DNA from 2 places in the Aliamphritea spongicola genome. Region 1 is predicted to be linked to the other one. Evidence: predicted binding sites of a transcription regulator. Region 1 holds the regulator's gene; the other holds the start of a gene.
The links. The regulator LexA, encoded in region 1, represses DNA repair genes until DNA is damaged. The targets are predictions, from matches to a motif close to TACTGTNTANNTANACAGTA.

Region 1 (8,508 bases):
TCAAGGGTTTTAAGACGTTTTTGCTGCGGTATCTCGCCAGAGAGCAAGGCTGCCGACAAACCATCTTTCTGCAGGCGTTCAGCCAGCCGGCGGGTTTCATCACGCCGGTTACCGAAAACAATGACCCGTTCCAGTTGATTGGCCCGCATAAAGTTGCGTAACAGGGTGTATTTTTCCTGACGGGATACCAGGTAAACCTGCTGAGTGACAGAATCCGTACTTCTCTTTTCCGGTTCAATTTCAACCACTTCAGCATCAACTGTCCACTGCTTGGCAAGGTTCATAATGTCGTCAGTAAAGGTTGCACTGTATAACAGGGTCTGTCTGTCACCCTTACGCGGTGTATGACGAATGATTGTCCGGACATCGGGTATAAAGCCCATGCTGAGCATCCGGTCCGCTTCATCCAGAACCATCACTTCCACATCGCCCAGATCCACATCAGAACTGCGCACAAAATCAATCAGACGACCTGGCGTTGCCACCAGAATATCAACCGGACGGGCCGCCAGTTGCTTACGCTGCTTGTCGTAATCCATACCGCCAACCAGTGAAACAACACTCAGATCACAGTACTTGGCTAACTGCTCAGCATCTGAAGCAATCTGCAACGTTAATTCGCGTGTCGGCGCGATGATCAGCGCCCGCGGCACCCCACGGGCACGTTTATGCTCCAGGGGAAAGTCAATCAGGTCAGTAATAATACTGATCAGAAAAGCGGCAGTTTTACCCGTTCCTGTCTGCGCTTTACCAATCATATCTTTGCCAGCCAGAGACTGTTTCAGGGTTGCAGCCTGGATTGCAGAGCAGTATTTAAACTCAAGATCAGCAATGGCATGCATCACATCATCAGGCAAATTAAAGTCGTGAAAACGCTGCTTACCTTCCTGAGGCTCTACCTGAAACTGATCCATAGACCATACAGGCTGAGGCTTTGCTTTTGGCTGGCGAGGCTTGGATTTTGCCTTTGGCTTAGACTTTACTTTAGCTTCTGTCGCTTTTTTCTGGGGCTTAACTGTTGCAGCCTGCGGCTGTGCCTCAGCTGACTCCGGTGACTTATTCACCTTACGAAACAAATTTTTTATCAAGTTAATACCTATATATTCAAATACTCATATCATCCCGTCCGCTTTGCTGCATACTCTTCACTTTCTCTTTTCCACTTAAGAAGCGCATACCTTACAAAACCCGGAACTCATTAAGAGACGATACCCTTCAGCCTTAGCCAACGGTACGTCGGAAAGGCGGCAAAGCATCTAATAACTGCCGCCCATAGCGCCGGCTTATCACACGCCGGTCCAGCAAAACTATTCTGCCGGTATCCTGTTCAGTCCGTAATAACCTACCTGCTGCCTGTGTCAGACGCACAGAAGCCATCGGTACAGACCATTCCATAAAGGCATTGCCGCCTTTATTTTCTATCCATTCGGCCATCGTCGCATCAACCGGGTCATCCGGCACACTGAACGGTAACTTAGTGATAATAACTTCCGTCAGGTACTTCCCCGGGAGATCAACCCCTTCTGTAAAGGACGCTAAGCCGAAAATAATACTGCCTTCACCGTCATCAATACGGCTACGATGACGTTTCAGTATTTCATTTTTACTGTAATCACCCTGTGACAGCACACTATTGTTGAGCTTTTCGTCCAGCGAGGCAAGCACTGTGCGCATTTGCCGCCAGGAAGTAAATAACACCAGAGTAGCAGCTTTACTGTCCAGCTCACTGTTCAGGAAGTCACAGACTGCCTGGGTGTGAGCTTCAGGATCACTGGCTTCAGCATTCATCGCCGGTATATAAAGCTCCGCAGCATTATAATGATCAAACGGACTCAGCAAGCTATGACTCGGTGTATCCGCTGGCAGCCCCAGATCATCAAGCACACGATCGAACCGTCCCAGCGCAGTCAGGGTAGCGGATGTAACCACGGCAGCAAAACAGTTCTGCCATAAATGTTGCTGTAACATATGAGCTGCAGACACCGGGGCACTGTGAAACTCAAAATCATGGCCGATACCAGACTCAACCAGATTGACCCAGCGGGCAGTCGGGCTCTCTTTCAGATCATCAGCCCGGAAGAAGCTCTTCGATAAGCCGGTGATGGACTGAAACCGCGACACCATAAGACCAAGCCTCGGATACCACTGCTCAGCCAGTTGTTTATCAATGTCGCCGACTTCACCATCAAGCGCTTCCCGAAACAGATCCAGTAACATTTCATGGCGGGTTAACAGTCGGGCAGCCAGATACTCAGCATCCTTAAACATCAGCCTTAGCTCTTCAGGGACTTCGCCACCGGCAAACCTGTAACGGTCACGTAAACGACCGTTCTCAGCATTGACCATAAGTGGCTTCACCAACTCATGGATCTGCTCCAGCAGGATTTTTAAATCTTCACCCGGACGTAACGTTTGCTCAACATATTGCGACATCACGCCCGGATGGCCAAGTTGCTCCAGCATCTGAGCATGCTGCTTGGGAAGCGTATTCAGCCACCTTGACGATGACTTGATCCGCAGACTGAACGCAAAGTGATTACTGGCCTTAGGGGCCAGATGGTGTCCCTCATCGAAGATGTATATAGCTTCAGCAGGATCAGGCAGGATAGCTCCGCCCCCCAGTGACAAGTCCGCCAGAACGATATCGTGATTGGCTATCACACACTCAACCTGATCCAGGTCCCGCCGGGCTTTAAAAAAACTGCAGGCACTGAAGTTAGTGCAGCGACGGTTAGTACACTGCAAATGATCGCTGGTTAACGGCCCCCAGCGGGCATCTTCAATTTCTTCAGTGAGATTATCCCGGTCACCGTCCCAACGACCGGATGCATACTCATTCAGCAAATGCTTGTAAAAAGTTTCCGTTTCCGGATCCAGCCGCATAGCCTGTTCATCTTCATACAATGCTATCTGACCGGTTGAGGCACTGGAATCCAGATGCTGCTCAACTTTATTGATACACAGGTAACGCCCCCGCCCTTTGGCAAGGGTAAAACTCATCGGCAGTTCAGTATGCTCAAGTACTTCAGGCAAATCTTTATGTAGCAGCTGTTCCTGAAGCGCCACTGTTGCAGTCGACAGAATGATCTTCTTTTTTAAAGCCTTCGCTACTGGAATCGCTGCCAGCAAGTAACCAATAGTTTTACCTGTACCGGTTCCGGCCTCGACCACACAGACATGATTCTCTCCGAGACGCTGAGCCTTATCATCAACAGGAATATTACCAATGACCTTTGCCACCTCGGCAATCATCCGCTTCTGGCCGGCACGGGCCTTTAACCCCCGGCTGGCTAAAAACTTACTGTAAGCAGTCTGTATCTGTTTTTTGAGATCGTCGGTCAGCACGTCAATCAGTCCGTCTGTATGAATGGCGGCCATTCTATCAATAACACTGGATATATAAACATAAAAAATGTTTACAAAAGCAAAATACTGTATATAGTTACAGATACTGGATAAAAACACAGAGATCATCATGAAACTGACACAACGACAAACCGATGTTCTTGATTGTATAAAACATTACATTGCAACCACCGGCTATCCGCCAACCCGTGCAGACATTGCCCGGGAACTGGGTTTCAAGTCTGCCAATGCTGCAGAGGAACACCTCAAGGCGCTGGCACGTAAAGGTGCAATCGAAATGATACCCGGCACATCACGGGGTATCCGTATACCCGATCTTGAACAGGAAGAAGCAGGCCTGCCTGTAGTCGGACAGGTCGCCGCAGGTAACCCGATTCTGGCCCAGCAACACGTTGAAGACCGCTGCACCATTGCCGCAGATTTCTTCCACCCACCGGCGGATTACCTGCTCCGGGTACGGGGCACCAGTATGAAGGACGTCGGCATTATGGACGGTGACCTGCTGGCCGTACATCAGTGCAAACAGGCCAAAAACGGCGAAATTGTTGTCGCCCGTATTGAAGACGATGTCACCGTTAAACGCTTTAAGAAAGATGGCAATCTGGTTTACCTAATTGCTGAAAACGAAGAATTTGACCCGATTGTGATCAACCTGGAAGAACAGGAATTATCTATTGAAGGCCTTGGCGTAGGCGTGATTAGAAGAGGATAACGACATGATGCAGGCAGAACTGGTAACTCAATCCACTCAGAATGCGAATATTCCCCTGATTCGCCCTTCTGACAGCATGTTAACCGAACAGGCGGCACAGCCAATGCCCGCCCTGGCCGGAAAGATCACTGAAATTGTTATGCATAATAACGACTTTGATCAGTTAACAATGTTACTGCCTTTGCTTGCTCAGTTAAGTCGCGATGATCGCTGGTTTGCCTGGATTGCCCCTCCAAGCAGCCTCCCCAAAGCACTGCTTTCTGCCGCAGGTATTGATCTGAATAAGATCATGCTGTTACAGCCCGATGCCAGCCACACCACTTATGACCTGGCATGTCAGGCACTGCAAGCAGGCACCTGCCATGCAGTCATCACCTGGCCAGGAATGCTCAGCAATGAGCAACTCAACGGTTTGGAAAACGCAGCTGAACACGGTGCCAGCCATGGCATTGTTATCCGGGACCGGATGGCCTCATAAAGCAATTTTTATCCACCATAAAAAAAAGCGCCCTCCGGCGCTTTTTTTATGAATCATTACCGCTCAGTGTAATACAGGTGGCTTTTCATCTTCTGCGTTTTGAAGCTCCTGAGCTTCCGCAGCCTTATTCTGCATTTCTGCTGCCATGTGAATCCCGGCACTCAGCATTACCTTTGCAACATCCAAATGCTGATCCTGCAGGCGCTTCTTCATGTCATCAGAAAAACTGACACGCATTACCGGCACATCGTCAGATTCCATTTCACGCAGCACGATCTCACCGTTTTCGAGCTCAACAATTTCCAGAAACAACTCAGCCATCTATAAAACTCTACAATTAAAAACTAATTACCATTCCTGAGAAACGGCACGTAACCGCTGGATAACCGAAGATAGGGAATCCAGCCAGTTTCTCAAACGGGTCACCCGGTCATCATCAGCTACCATCGTTAAACTAATTTCAGATTGATGGACAACACCGGACTCATGACTATTTTCGTTCAGGGCAGAAAGCTGCGCAAAAGCCCGCAGCATATTCGCCAGCCAGGAAACAGCGTCTTTCTCCAGCATCGCCAGCTCACGCAATTCCGGAGAAACAAAATCAGCAGAACACCCTTCTAACAACGCCACAGCATTACCTGCTTCTGCCGGTAACGGTATGTTCTGTATTTCAATGAGTTCAAGCAAATATGACCTGTAAGCCTGCATCAGATGAAATACAACAGATTCATACTGCGCTTGCTGTGCCGGCTCTGACTCACTGTCAGCCAGTGCCTGATACTGCTGTAACTGCAGCTTCGCAAAATACAGTCGCTGATTTGTCAGACTCAAACCACTCAGAGACATACAGATACCTGCTCAGGAAGGATACACTTCAAGTTAATAGCCACAGCAAAAGCCGCGACCATCAACCCTAAGTGTAGACGTTTACTTCTTAGCTTTCGCTTTAGCCTTTGGTTTTGCCTTAGCAGCTTCAACCACCCAGCTGTTACCCTGATAAAAAGCCCGCCATCCTGTCGCCTTACCATCCACCTCAGTCATGACGTACTGTTCTTTGGTTTTGCGGCTATAACGGACAATGCTCGGGTTACCTTCATCATCCTGAACAGGTGCACTGAACAAAAAACTGTATTTCGGATCAATTTCACTCTGATGCGGCAGTAATTCGCTGATCTTCGGTGCACGGGTTTCCCGTTTCCGCGGGAACTGGCTGGCAGCCAGGAATAATCCTGATGCACCATCACGCAGCACATAAGTGTCTTCAACCTTCTCACAGGCCAGCTCAGGCATAGGCACCGGATCCATCTTCGGCGGCGCAGCTTCACCACTCTTGAGCAGCTTACGGGTATTTTTACAGCCCTCAGCCGTACAACCAAAGAATTTACCGAACCGGCCGGTTTTCAGCTGCATTTCTGCGCCACATTTATCACAGTCAATTACAGGACCGTCATAGCCTTTGATCTTGTAGCTGCCCTGCTCTACCTCAAAACCACTGCAATCCGGGTTGTTACCGCAGATATGCAATTTACGCTGCTCATCAATCAGGTAGCTGTCCATTGCAGTATCACAGATCTTGCAACGGTGCTTGTTAATCAGAATTCGGGATTCTTCTTCATCATCGCCGTCAACACTGACCACCTCATCGCCGTGAATCAGGTTCATGGTCGATTTACAGCGTTCTTTAGGGGGCAGTGCATAGCCAGAACAACCCAGGAAGACACCTGTTGTACCGGTCCGGATCATCATTTCACGGCCACAGGTGGTACACGGAATATCGGTTGCTGTCGGCGAGTTAGGCCGCATTCCACCTTCAGGCTGCTGGGCAATTTCCAGACGGTTTACGAAACCGTTGTAGAACTGATTCAGCAATACTTTCCAGTCTGCTTCGCCGTTAGCGATATCATCCAGCGCTTCTTCCATACGGGCCGTAAAGCCGTAATCCATCAGATCAGTAAAGTTCTCAACCAGACGCTCGGTAACAATGTCACCCATCTTCTGCGCATAGAAGCGGCGATTCTGCGACTCAACATAACCACGGTCCTGAATCGTCGAGATAATAGGCACATAAGTTGACGGACGGCCTATACCGCGCTTTTCAAGCTCCTTAACCAGAGACGCTTCGGTATAACGTGGTGAAGGCTTGGTGAAGTGCTGTTTGGGATCAATGTTTTCCAGCTTCAGGGTATCTCCCTGCTGCACGTCCGGCAAAATCACATCATCATCCGCTTTCGCTTTGGCCAGTACCCGGGTATAGCCATCAAAGCGCAGGATCCGCCCCTTAGTGGACAGTTCGAACTCTCCAGCCTTAACGGTAATACGTGTACTGGTGTACAGAGCAGGCATCATCTGACAGGCAATAAACTGACGACGGATAAGCTCATACAGACGCTCTGCATCCCGCTCCATACCTTTCAGTGACGTTGCCTCAACCGTAACATCCGACGGACGGATTGCCTCGTGTGCTTCCTGTGCACCTTCTTTGCTGCTGTAGCGGTTCGGCGCCTCAGGCAAATACTTATCACCGTAATTATCCTGAATGTAATCACGGCAGGCAGCGACAGCCTCAGTACTCAGATTGGTCGAGTCCGTACGCATATAGGTAATGTAACCCGCTTCATACAGTCGCTGGGCCATCATCATGGTCTTCTTAACACCAAAATTCAGCCGGGTACTTGCTGCCTGCTGCAATGTTGACGTAATAAACGGTGCGGAAGGCTTACTGCTGGTCGGCCGGTCCTGACGCTGAGCAACTTCTAACGGCGACTGGCTGATCAGCGCTTTATACTGATCACTCTCAGCTTCACTGGTCGGCCGGTAAGCCTTATCCTGATATTTGTTCACCTGCAGACGCAGTGCTTCTTTCGCCCCGGAACTGGCATCCAGATGCATTTCCCAGAACTCTTCCGGAATGAAACTGCGAATCTCCTGTTCACGCTCAACGACCAAGCGCACAACTACAGATTGCACACGGCCGGCAGACAGACCACGGGCAACCTTTTCCCACAGCAGTGGTGAAACCATATAGCCCACAACACGGTCCAGAAAACGCCGCGCCTGCTGAGCATTCACACGGCTCATATCCAGTTCGCTTGGTTGCTTAAACGCTTCCTGAATAGACTTCTTGGTAATCTCGTTAAATACCACCCGGCGGTAACGGTCATCTTCCCCGCCAATCGCTTCACGCAGGTGCCACGCAATAGCCTCACCCTCTCTATCCAAATCGGTCGCGAGATAGATAGTGTCAGCGTTTTTCGCCAGGCGCTTCAGTTCATCAACAACTTTTTCTTTACCCGGCAGAATCTCATATTGCGCCAACCAGTCCTTTTCCGGGTCCACGCCCATACGGGCAATCAGTTGGGTTTTTGCTTTTTTAGCTTTATGTTTCACCTTTTCTTCAGGTGACATTTTACGGGTAAGTGCGGCCTGCCTGGCGCGCTCTTTGGGATCAGATTTAGACGCACTCGCTGAACCACTGGTGGGCAAATCACGTATGTGTCCCACACTGGATTTAACGACAAAATCGCTACCTAAATATTTGTTAATCGTCTTGGCTTTCGCCGGAGACTCCACAATAACGAGGGACTTACCCATATACAAAAATCCTTAGAGGATATAATCAGCAACTCAAATCAGCGTGCATATATAATGTCTCAAACCTAAAGGGTCAAGCTTCTGATTAAAATTACAGGTTCAATTATTAAAATCTATTTCAACAGGGTATATGCCAGATCATGATTTGGCAGGTACAATAGCGACACTCTTTATTCGCATATAATTACAACTACCTGAGAATATGCTGCAAGACAACCTGATTATCTTACTGACCGTTGCCACAATTGGTTTTATTGCCATTTGTATCAACCACTTTATCGCATCCCGGGAACAGCGAGAAGAAGCCCGTATCAAGCGCCTGAGAGAGCTGCGCCGCAAATCTGAACTGGCGTTAAACACT
Region 2 (8,508 bases), 1.2 Mb from region 1:
AAATGCAAGCTGTCGAACTCTTCCAGTGAGCCCCAGTAGCGGCCGTACAGGGTGGCTGAGTCCTGCAGATAAAGGGCGGCGGCGACGTCCTGACCGTCTTTACTGGCAATACAGAATAAGAGGTTATCTGGGATGCTCTGACACAGCTGATGAAAGAAATCGCGGTTGAGGTAACCGGACCGGCCCCGTTTAAGGTATGTAACCTGATAAAAGTCATAAAAGCTGTCCAGTTCAGCATCTGTGATCTGATGGCCGTTCAGAAACCGGTGGCTGATTGCCTGCTGATCGATTTTTTGCCGTTCCTTACGGACATTCTTACGTTTTCTTGAACTGAACGTACTCAGGAAATCATCAAAGTCATGGTAGCCCTGATTAAACCAGTGGTACTGGCTGCCCAGACGACGCTTAACTCCGTCACCCTTAAGAAGAGCTAGGCTGTCAGTATCCAGGAACAGGCTGTGCCAGCCGGACAGTTTATGCTGCCGGCACACCTGGGTCAGCGCCTGAGCCGCCGCCTGATGTAATTCTGCCTGCTGCTCCGGACTGAGGTCAGCAGACAGGCAGAGGCGGGGGCCGGTACTCGGTGTAAACGGAATGGCGTTGAGCAGTTTTGGATAATATTCCAGCCCGTAACGTTGATAAGCGTCTGCCCAGGCCCAGTCGAACACGTATTCGCCATAGGAATGCTGTTTAACATACAGGGGCATCACGCCGACCGGTTCCGGATCATTGATGACCATATGGAGCGGTTGCCAGCCCGTTTTTACGCAGACGCTGCCACTGCTTTCCAGTGCATGTAAGAAACCGTAGCGGATAAATGGGTAATCCAGCCCACTGTCCGGCCGGTGAACTAGCGCATCCCAGGTTTCCTGGCCGATATCAGCGATTGAGTTATGAAAACTGAATGTGGTCATACAACTGTGTTTGGTGACTGGAAGAGAGTGCTTACTGTAAGTCAGTTGATAGTACTAAATCCAGCCTTCCGTCTGCTTTGTATATCGGATGCTGGCCGGTAAGTGCGAGAAAAACTGCTTTACAGTCAACAAGTTCTGTCGGGATTGCTGTTCAACTGCTAGAGTTAAGGTATTGCTTCACAAAGGAGATATATGATGGATGAGCTTGAGCTGGAATTTGAACTGGATCCCCGTCTTGCCGCCGATTGCATTCATATTGGTGATTTCCCGCTGTGCCGGCTGTTGCTGATGAATGATGCTAACTATCCCTGGTTTATTCTGGTGCCACGCCGGGCCGGTGCGACAGAAATTTATCATTTACCGGAAGAAGAACAGCAGCAGCTTATACATGAGTCATCTTTTCTGGCTGAGAATCTGCACGATATTTTTGCCGCCAGAAAAATGAATGTGGCTGCAATTGGCAATATGGTGCCTCAGTTACATGTGCATCATGTGGTGCGTTATGAAGATGATGCCGCCTGGCCTGCGCCTGTGTGGGGTGCGGTACCGTCACGGCAGTATTCTGAAACAGAGCTGTATGAAGTACAGCACAAACTTGAAGTGATTCTGAATGGTGCGCTGGCGCTGAACCGGGCAGCCAGCTAAGTACCGGGAAATACCGACTGGCAGGTATAAAAAAAGCGCTGAGTCCTGACGACTGAGCGCTTTTCTTTTGTCCGGGCTTTACGGAACAGGCCCGTTTTCTGCAAGTTTAACGGCGACGGCGGCGCTGTGGGTGCCGGCGGTGCTCTTCGACAGGAATACGTAATGCCTGCGGCTGACTGTTGTGCCCTTTAAGATGGTCTCTGAGGCTATAGCCAATCACGAACAGGCAAGCTAAAACGGCTAAAGACAATAATGTAATCATAGGCTTGCTCGCTGTTAATTGCGGTTATTGCTTAGTCAGTTCCTTACAGCTCGAATCCTTCGAGCTCGTTTCCTTCTTCAAGCTCAGCGACTAATGCAGAAAACTCGGTAAAGCCTCCGATGTGCTCCTTTCCGTGGAAGATCTGAGGAACAGTTGTGACTGGTTTACCGATAGTTTTTTCCAGATCTTCTTTGCTGATACCTTCTTTATGGATATCAATATAGCGATGATCTAAATCTTTGATTTCACAAAGTTGCTTGGCACGGACACAGAATCCGCATCCTTCACGACCAAAAATAGTCACACGTTGCATCTAAATAATCTCCTCATAAGAACGGGTGACATTGAAACAATTTATTAACCCGTATGCCAATAGTGAATGTTTATATCAAACATAGCTATTGGTTATTAGCTCTATAGACCGGTGAAGTATGCCATAAACCGGGACTGAAGCCGCGCCAGTAATGTCAGTATAGCAACCAGTTTGAGTAAAGGATGCTATGTAATCTTTAACCTTGCTGAGCGTTTGATTTTACCAGGAGTAAAAGTGCCTGTTTGACCGCGGCGCTGCTTGGTTTATTATGTCACGAGTTTGACATAATAAAATGTCGTCTCGGGAAAAGTTGAGTAGTCGCGTGGCAGTAGATATTCCTATTGAGCAATTGCAGAACATGCCTGTATTTGGTGGCCTGCGTGAAGACAGTATCCGGATGCTGATTGCCGGTTGTAAATGCGTTGAACACGCACCGGGAGAAGCGTTTTTTTCAGAAGGTGAACGGGGCGACTCAGCCTTTGTAGTGGTTTCAGGCCACGCATCCCTGTATAAGCACGGCAGTGAAAACGGCACCCTGCATAAAATTCGCAGCTTTCAGGCGACAGAGTGCTTCGGTGCCATGGCGTTGCTTGGGGTTTATCCTCGTAGCGGTGTGGTCATCGCGGATGACCAGTGCCACGCGATTGAAATTAAGGCCGATCAGTTGTTTTCGCTATATCAGCAGGATGCCGAGCAGTACATGCTGATATTTATGAACATGGCCCGTGATCTGAGCAGACGCCTGCGTGACGGAGATTGTCAGCTGGCAGGCTGTATAGACCAGCTAAATGCAGAAACCGCCGGATAACGGCGGTTTTTTGTATCTGACTTTCTTTCTGAAGAATATCCGGACTTACCACACGTCCGGACGTTTCTTACGGCGTGGAATCAGCGGGATAATCAGGCCCAGCACCAGGCCGCCAAACGCAACCAGCCCGCCGTAGGTAAACCAGCGCATCAGGTTTGAGTCGTCCATGCTGTTAATGGAGCGGTTCAGGCTGGAGATTTCCAGTTCCAGCTTGGCAATGGTATCGGCGTATTCTTTGTTCTGTTGCTGCAGACCGACGGTTTGCTGTTTCAGTGACTGAATAACTTCATTCTGCTGGGTGATCATGGCATTACTTTTACCCAGTTTTTCTTCCAGCTGGGGAAAACGGACCGACATGCTTGAGCCTTCGCTGACATTCGCACCGGGCAGCCATCCGGTACGCCCTGAAGCGGTTTTGATTTTAACGTAGCCGCTGTCTTTATTACGGTCCAGAATGGTAATGCTGGTGCCACTGCGAATCCGCCCGGTGATCCTGTACTGATCACTGGGACCACCATGGTAATAGGTAAAAACATCATCACTTATATAAGCTGCCTGGGTGTTCAGGCTGAAAAGAGAAACCAGGGTAAAACAGGAAGCAATCAATAAACGCATGGTGACACCGTAACTCAATAATCTGCTCTTGCTGCATAACAGGGCTGCAAGTTTATATTTGTTTTCTCGGGCGCCTGCTTGCGGGAACGGTATTGTCCTTCGTTTCGCAGGGCGCAGACCCCCGGGTAAATCGCTAAAATTTTGTCTCATCCCTGTACAGCTTAGCCTGTGACTTCGGTGCCAGGGAAAAGTTCGAACATTTGTTTATTATTTTCAGTTTTATTTCAGCTTTGTCGTGCATATGTCCGGTGCTGACGGTTAAGCGTATCTGCGGCATCGTCACAAGGGGTTGTTGTGTGCTAGAATCGCCCACCGTTTTTGTTCTCTGAGGAAGATAGAAGTGTTTATTATTCGCTGGATTCTTGGCCGTATTATTTTACTGGTGAATGCGCTTACTCCGCCGAAAAAAATGCAGCGCAGCCCTGAACAGCAGGCTGAGCTGGATAAGCTGACGGCCAGTTTATCGCTGTATCAGTACGAAGCATGTCCTTTCTGCGTCAAGGTTCGCCGCGCAATGCGCCGCTTTAATCTGAATGTAGAAGTGCGGGATGCCAAGCGTAATCAGGATTACAAAACTGAGCTTGAGCAGAATGGCGGCAAACTGAAAGTGCCGTGCCTGCGAATCGAAGAGCAGGATGGTGTGCGCTGGATGTATGAGTCCGGTGACATTATTCAGTATCTTGAAAAGAACTACGTAAAATAAGCCGCTTTCAGCGGTGAGAAAAAAGCAGCCATGGGCTGCTTTTTTTGTGTCTGGGGCTGACAGGGCTTGCCGTTACAGAATGCTTAACTGTATATTTAGCCAGTAAGTTATCCGGTTGAGCTATTTATGATTTTATATATTGCCGAAAAACCCAGCCTGGCACGGGCACTGGCCGATGTGCTGCCAAAACCGCACAGCAAAGATCAGGGGTTCATCCGGCTGGGAAACGGCGATGTTGTCAGTTGGTGTCTGGGGCATTTGCTGGAGCAGGCTGAACCGGATCACTATGACCCACAGTTTAAGCAATGGCGTTTTGAACATTTACCCATAGTACCGGAACAGTGGAAACTGCAGCCGCGCAGCAAAACCCGCAGCCAGCTGAGTGTATTGCGTAAGCTTGTTAAGCAGGCAGATCAGCTTGTTCACGTTGGTGACCCGGACCGGGAAGGGCAGTTGCTGGTGGATGAAGTCATTAACTACCTGGGTGTCAGCGCAGCTAAAAAAGCAGCTACACAGCGGTGCCTGATCAGCGACCTGAATGCCAGTGCGGTGCGCCGGGCACTGCAGCAGCTGCGTTCTAATCAGGAATTCGTGCCTCTGTCGGTATCAGCACTGGCCCGTTCCCGGGCGGACTGGCTGTACGGGATGAATATGACCCGGGCCTACACGTTACGCGGACAGCAGGCCGGATATAGCGGGGTGCTGTCGGTTGGCCGGGTACAGACCCCGGTACTGGGGCTGGTGGTTCGGCGGGATCAGAGCATAGAAGACTTTGTGTCCAAACCTTTCTATGAAGTGACTGCGCATTTACAGACAGACAAACAGGAAGATTTTCAGGCCCGCTGGAAACCCAGTGAAAACTGTGCGCCATATCAGGACGAAGAAGGGCGGGTGTTATCACGTCCGCTGGCGGAGAATGTCGTCTCCAGAATTTCTGGACAGCCGGGTACCGTCACAAAACTGGAACAGAAACAGAAACAGCAGGCCGCGCCGTTACCGTTCAACCTGTCCGCATTGCAGATAGAAGCGGCGAAACGCTTTGGCATGAATGCCAAGGCGGTACTGGATACCTGTCAGAGTTTGTATGAACGGCACAAACTGATTACCTATCCCCGCTCTGACAGCCGTTATCTGCCCTGGGAGCATCACGGGTTGGCAAAGGACGTCATGCCCGTTGTGCTGGGGAATTGTCCGGGCTTTGAGAAAGTGTCCGGGATGCTGGATCTGAGCCGCCGCAGTGCAGCCTGGAATGACAGCAAAGTCGACGCCCACCACGCGATTATCCCCACCAGCCGTAAAATGCCTGCCTCACTGAGTGAGACTGAGAAGAAAATTTATACGCTGATCGCCACCTTTTATCTGTACCAGTTTATGCCTAAGTACAGTTACTTTGAAACTAAGGCCGAGGTGACGATCGCCGGTGGTTTGTTTGTCTGTAATGCGCACCGTACGCTGGAGCTGGGCTGGAAGCATTTGCTGAATAAAGATGCCAGCAAGGATCAGCAGTTACCTGAATTACATCAGGGGCAGGTGGTTGACTGTTTGCGTGGCGAGGTGGAAGAAAAGCATACCCAGCCCCCTAAATATTTCACCGATGCTACTTTGCTGGCGGCGATGACCGGCATTGCCCGTTATGTTCAGGACCCGGATATCCGTAAGATTTTGAAGGAAACCGACGGGCTGGGCACGGAAGCTACCCGTGCCGGCATTATTGAGCTGTTGTTTACCCGTGGTTTTTTATACCGGGAAGGCAAAGCGGTAAGAGCCTCTGAGGTGGGTAAGGCTTTGATCAGTTGTTTGCCGGATTCGGCAACGACGCCGGATATGACTGCCCGGTGGGAGGCTACTCTTAACGATATCTGCCATAAGCAGAGCAGTTACGACGCATTCATGCAACCATTGCTGACAAGTTTAAAAGACCTGGTGGCAGGCTCAGCCGGGGTGCAGATTCCGGCCTCACTGAAAGCTGCTTCGCCGGCCCGTAAAAAGAGCTACAAACGCCGTAAAACTACAGGTAAAGCGAAAGGAACTGCCACTAAATCATCAGCGAAAACCACCCGTTCTGCAGCGGGACGTAAGCGCAAAGCAACAACTGCATAAAGCCTGTATATAAACGAAACGGCTCTGAAGAAGGGGCCTGACCTGTCACCGGTCATATCGGGGGGATGACAGATCGCTTCAGACGTGAAGGTCAGACGTGAAGGTCAGGCAAAAAGAAAAGAGAGTTTAGCCGTTCAGATGTCCCAGCAGTTTTTCGGCAACCAGCTCCGAACTGGCAGGGTTCTGGCCGGTAATGATCAGGCCATCCTGTATGGCAAAGGCGTGCCAGTCTTCCGCTTTCTGATATTCCGCACCGGCAGCCAGCAGAGCATCTTCCAGTAAGAACGGGACGATTTCGGTTAACTGTACGGCTGCTTCTTCACTGTTACTGAAGCCTGTTACCGCCCGGTCTTTAACCACTGCCGTACCGGTAGAATCTTTAGCATGCAAGAGCACAGCACTGGCATGACAGACCGCTGAAACCGGCTTGTTACTGCGGATCATTGCTTCAATCAGCGCAATCGAATGCTGATCTTCTGTCAGGTCCCACAGCGGGCCGTGGCCACCGGGGAAAAATACTGCATCGTAGTCATCAGCCTTGATTTCACTGAGGGGCAGCGTGGCAGCAAGTTGTTGCTGAGCCGGTTTGTCAGCATCAAAACGACGGGTAGCATCGGTCTGAAAATCAGGAAGTTCACTTTTAGGGTCTACCGGAGGCTGGCCACCGGCGGGGGATGCGAGGGTGATATTTACGCCGGCATCTGCAAAGACGTAGTAAGGTGCAGCGAATTCTTCCACCCAGAAACCGGTCTTCTCGCCGGTATTACCCAGTTCAGAGTGAGAGGTCAGCACCATAAGAATGTTTAACTGTGACATGAGCAGTGTCCTTCAAGTAAGAATCCAGAATAACTGCAGTATGAATTAATCAGCCTGATTACATAATGGTTATTAAATTGGTAACTTTGTTTTAATAATTGATACAAAGGGTGCTTTATGGATCTGTCTTTTGAACAGCTCAAAAGTATGGTGGTTTTTGCCCATGTAGCGGGACGGGGCAGTTTCAGCGCGGCTGCCCGCCATATGGGGTTGTCCCGTGGTGTGGTCAGTTATCACATCAAAAAGCTTGAGCGTCAGTTAGGGGTGCAGTTACTTAACCGGTCAACCCGTTCGTTATCCCTGACGGATGAAGGCCGCAGCTATTACGCGTACTGCAAAGCCATCACGGAACAGGCTGCTTCAGCACAACAGCAGATGGAAAACTTCAGGCAGGTGCCGGAAGGATTACTGAAAATTACCTGTCCGGTGAATATGGGGTTGCAGATTATTGTGCCGGCACTGAATGAGTTTAAACAACGCTATCCCAGGATCGAGCTGGATATCGTGCTGGCGGATCAGGTGGTGAATATTCTGGAAGAAGGCATTGATCTGGCAATCAGGGGCGCCCCACTGGCGGACTCTTCTTTACAGGCGGTGCAGCTGGCGGTGCTGAAAACCCATATCTGCGGATCGCCGGCGTATTTCCGTAAACATGGCCGGCCACTGTCACCGGAAGATCTGAGCCGCCATAACTGGATTATGTATCAGCTGTCATCGGGCAGCCTGGAGCTGCGCAAAGGGGAACGTTCTTTTAGCATCCGGCCCCAAGGGGATATCTCTACTAATAATGCCGCTGCCCGTACCGCGTTTGTGGAGGGTGGGCACGGGCTGGGCCGGATACCTGCTTATGATGCCGCGCCGAAAATCCACGGGAGAACGCTGGAGTCTGTACTGGATGATTATCAGCTTAACGATATTGAAGTGTATGGAGTGTTTGCGCCGGGCGCGGCGAAAACCAAGAAACTCAGGGTACTGCTGGATTTTCTGAAGTTACATTATGCCGGTTTGGAGCATCAGCGGTTACTGAGCGTTTAGCTTGCAGATAAATGTTGCTTGTAGATATAAAAAGAATTGTTATAACATAACATCTCTTAGCATAAGTAGTGTAGTCCGGTTACTGGACCTGCCGACATCCGAGATGAATCTGGGCAGTAACCGATAGCTTTTCTTTTTTATATTCAGGAGCTCTTGCTTGAACGCCTCTCTGCCGGATACTGCCCGCCATCTGATGCCATCCCACAGTCATTCTCTGGACTGGGTGGGCATGGAAAATATCAGATTACCGTTAAAAATTGTTGCTGCTGACTCAACGCAGGAGCCTGTGCCGGTAAC

Region 2: the regulator LexA is predicted to act here: its motif matches at 4,346-4,365, upstream of JYB63_RS05500 (DNA topoisomerase III).

What each region holds. Positions count from the first base shown of each region.
Region 1 is NZ_JAFIDL010000001.1:20,240-28,747, reverse strand. Features, by position in the region: gene rhlB (ATP-dependent RNA helicase RhlB) at 1-914, opposite strand, end outside; gene dinG (ATP-dependent DNA helicase DinG) at 1,222-3,378, opposite strand; gene lexA (transcriptional repressor LexA) at 3,476-4,078, shown strand; gene JYB63_RS00150 (cell division inhibitor SulA) at 4,083-4,556, shown strand; gene JYB63_RS00145 (hypothetical protein) at 4,620-4,877, opposite strand; gene JYB63_RS00140 (DUF6586 family protein) at 4,905-5,402, opposite strand; gene topA (type I DNA topoisomerase) at 5,484-8,147, opposite strand; gene JYB63_RS00130 (DNA topoisomerase I) at 8,350-8,508, shown strand, end outside.
Region 2 is NZ_JAFIDL010000001.1:1,196,632-1,205,139, reverse strand. Features, by position in the region: gene JYB63_RS05535 (GNAT family N-acetyltransferase) at 1-914, opposite strand, end outside; gene JYB63_RS05530 (HIT domain-containing protein) at 1,110-1,559, shown strand; gene JYB63_RS05525 (hypothetical protein) at 1,666-1,821, opposite strand; gene JYB63_RS05520 (GrxA family glutaredoxin) at 1,865-2,134, opposite strand; gene JYB63_RS05515 (cyclic nucleotide-binding domain-containing protein) at 2,457-2,942, shown strand; gene JYB63_RS05510 (TIGR04211 family SH3 domain-containing protein) at 2,988-3,557, opposite strand; gene JYB63_RS05505 (glutathione S-transferase N-terminal domain-containing protein) at 3,898-4,260, shown strand; gene JYB63_RS05500 (DNA topoisomerase III) at 4,387-6,360, shown strand; gene JYB63_RS05495 (type 1 glutamine amidotransferase domain-containing protein) at 6,487-7,176, opposite strand; gene JYB63_RS05490 (LysR family transcriptional regulator) at 7,294-8,211, shown strand; gene folE2 (GTP cyclohydrolase FolE2) at 8,369-8,508, shown strand, end outside.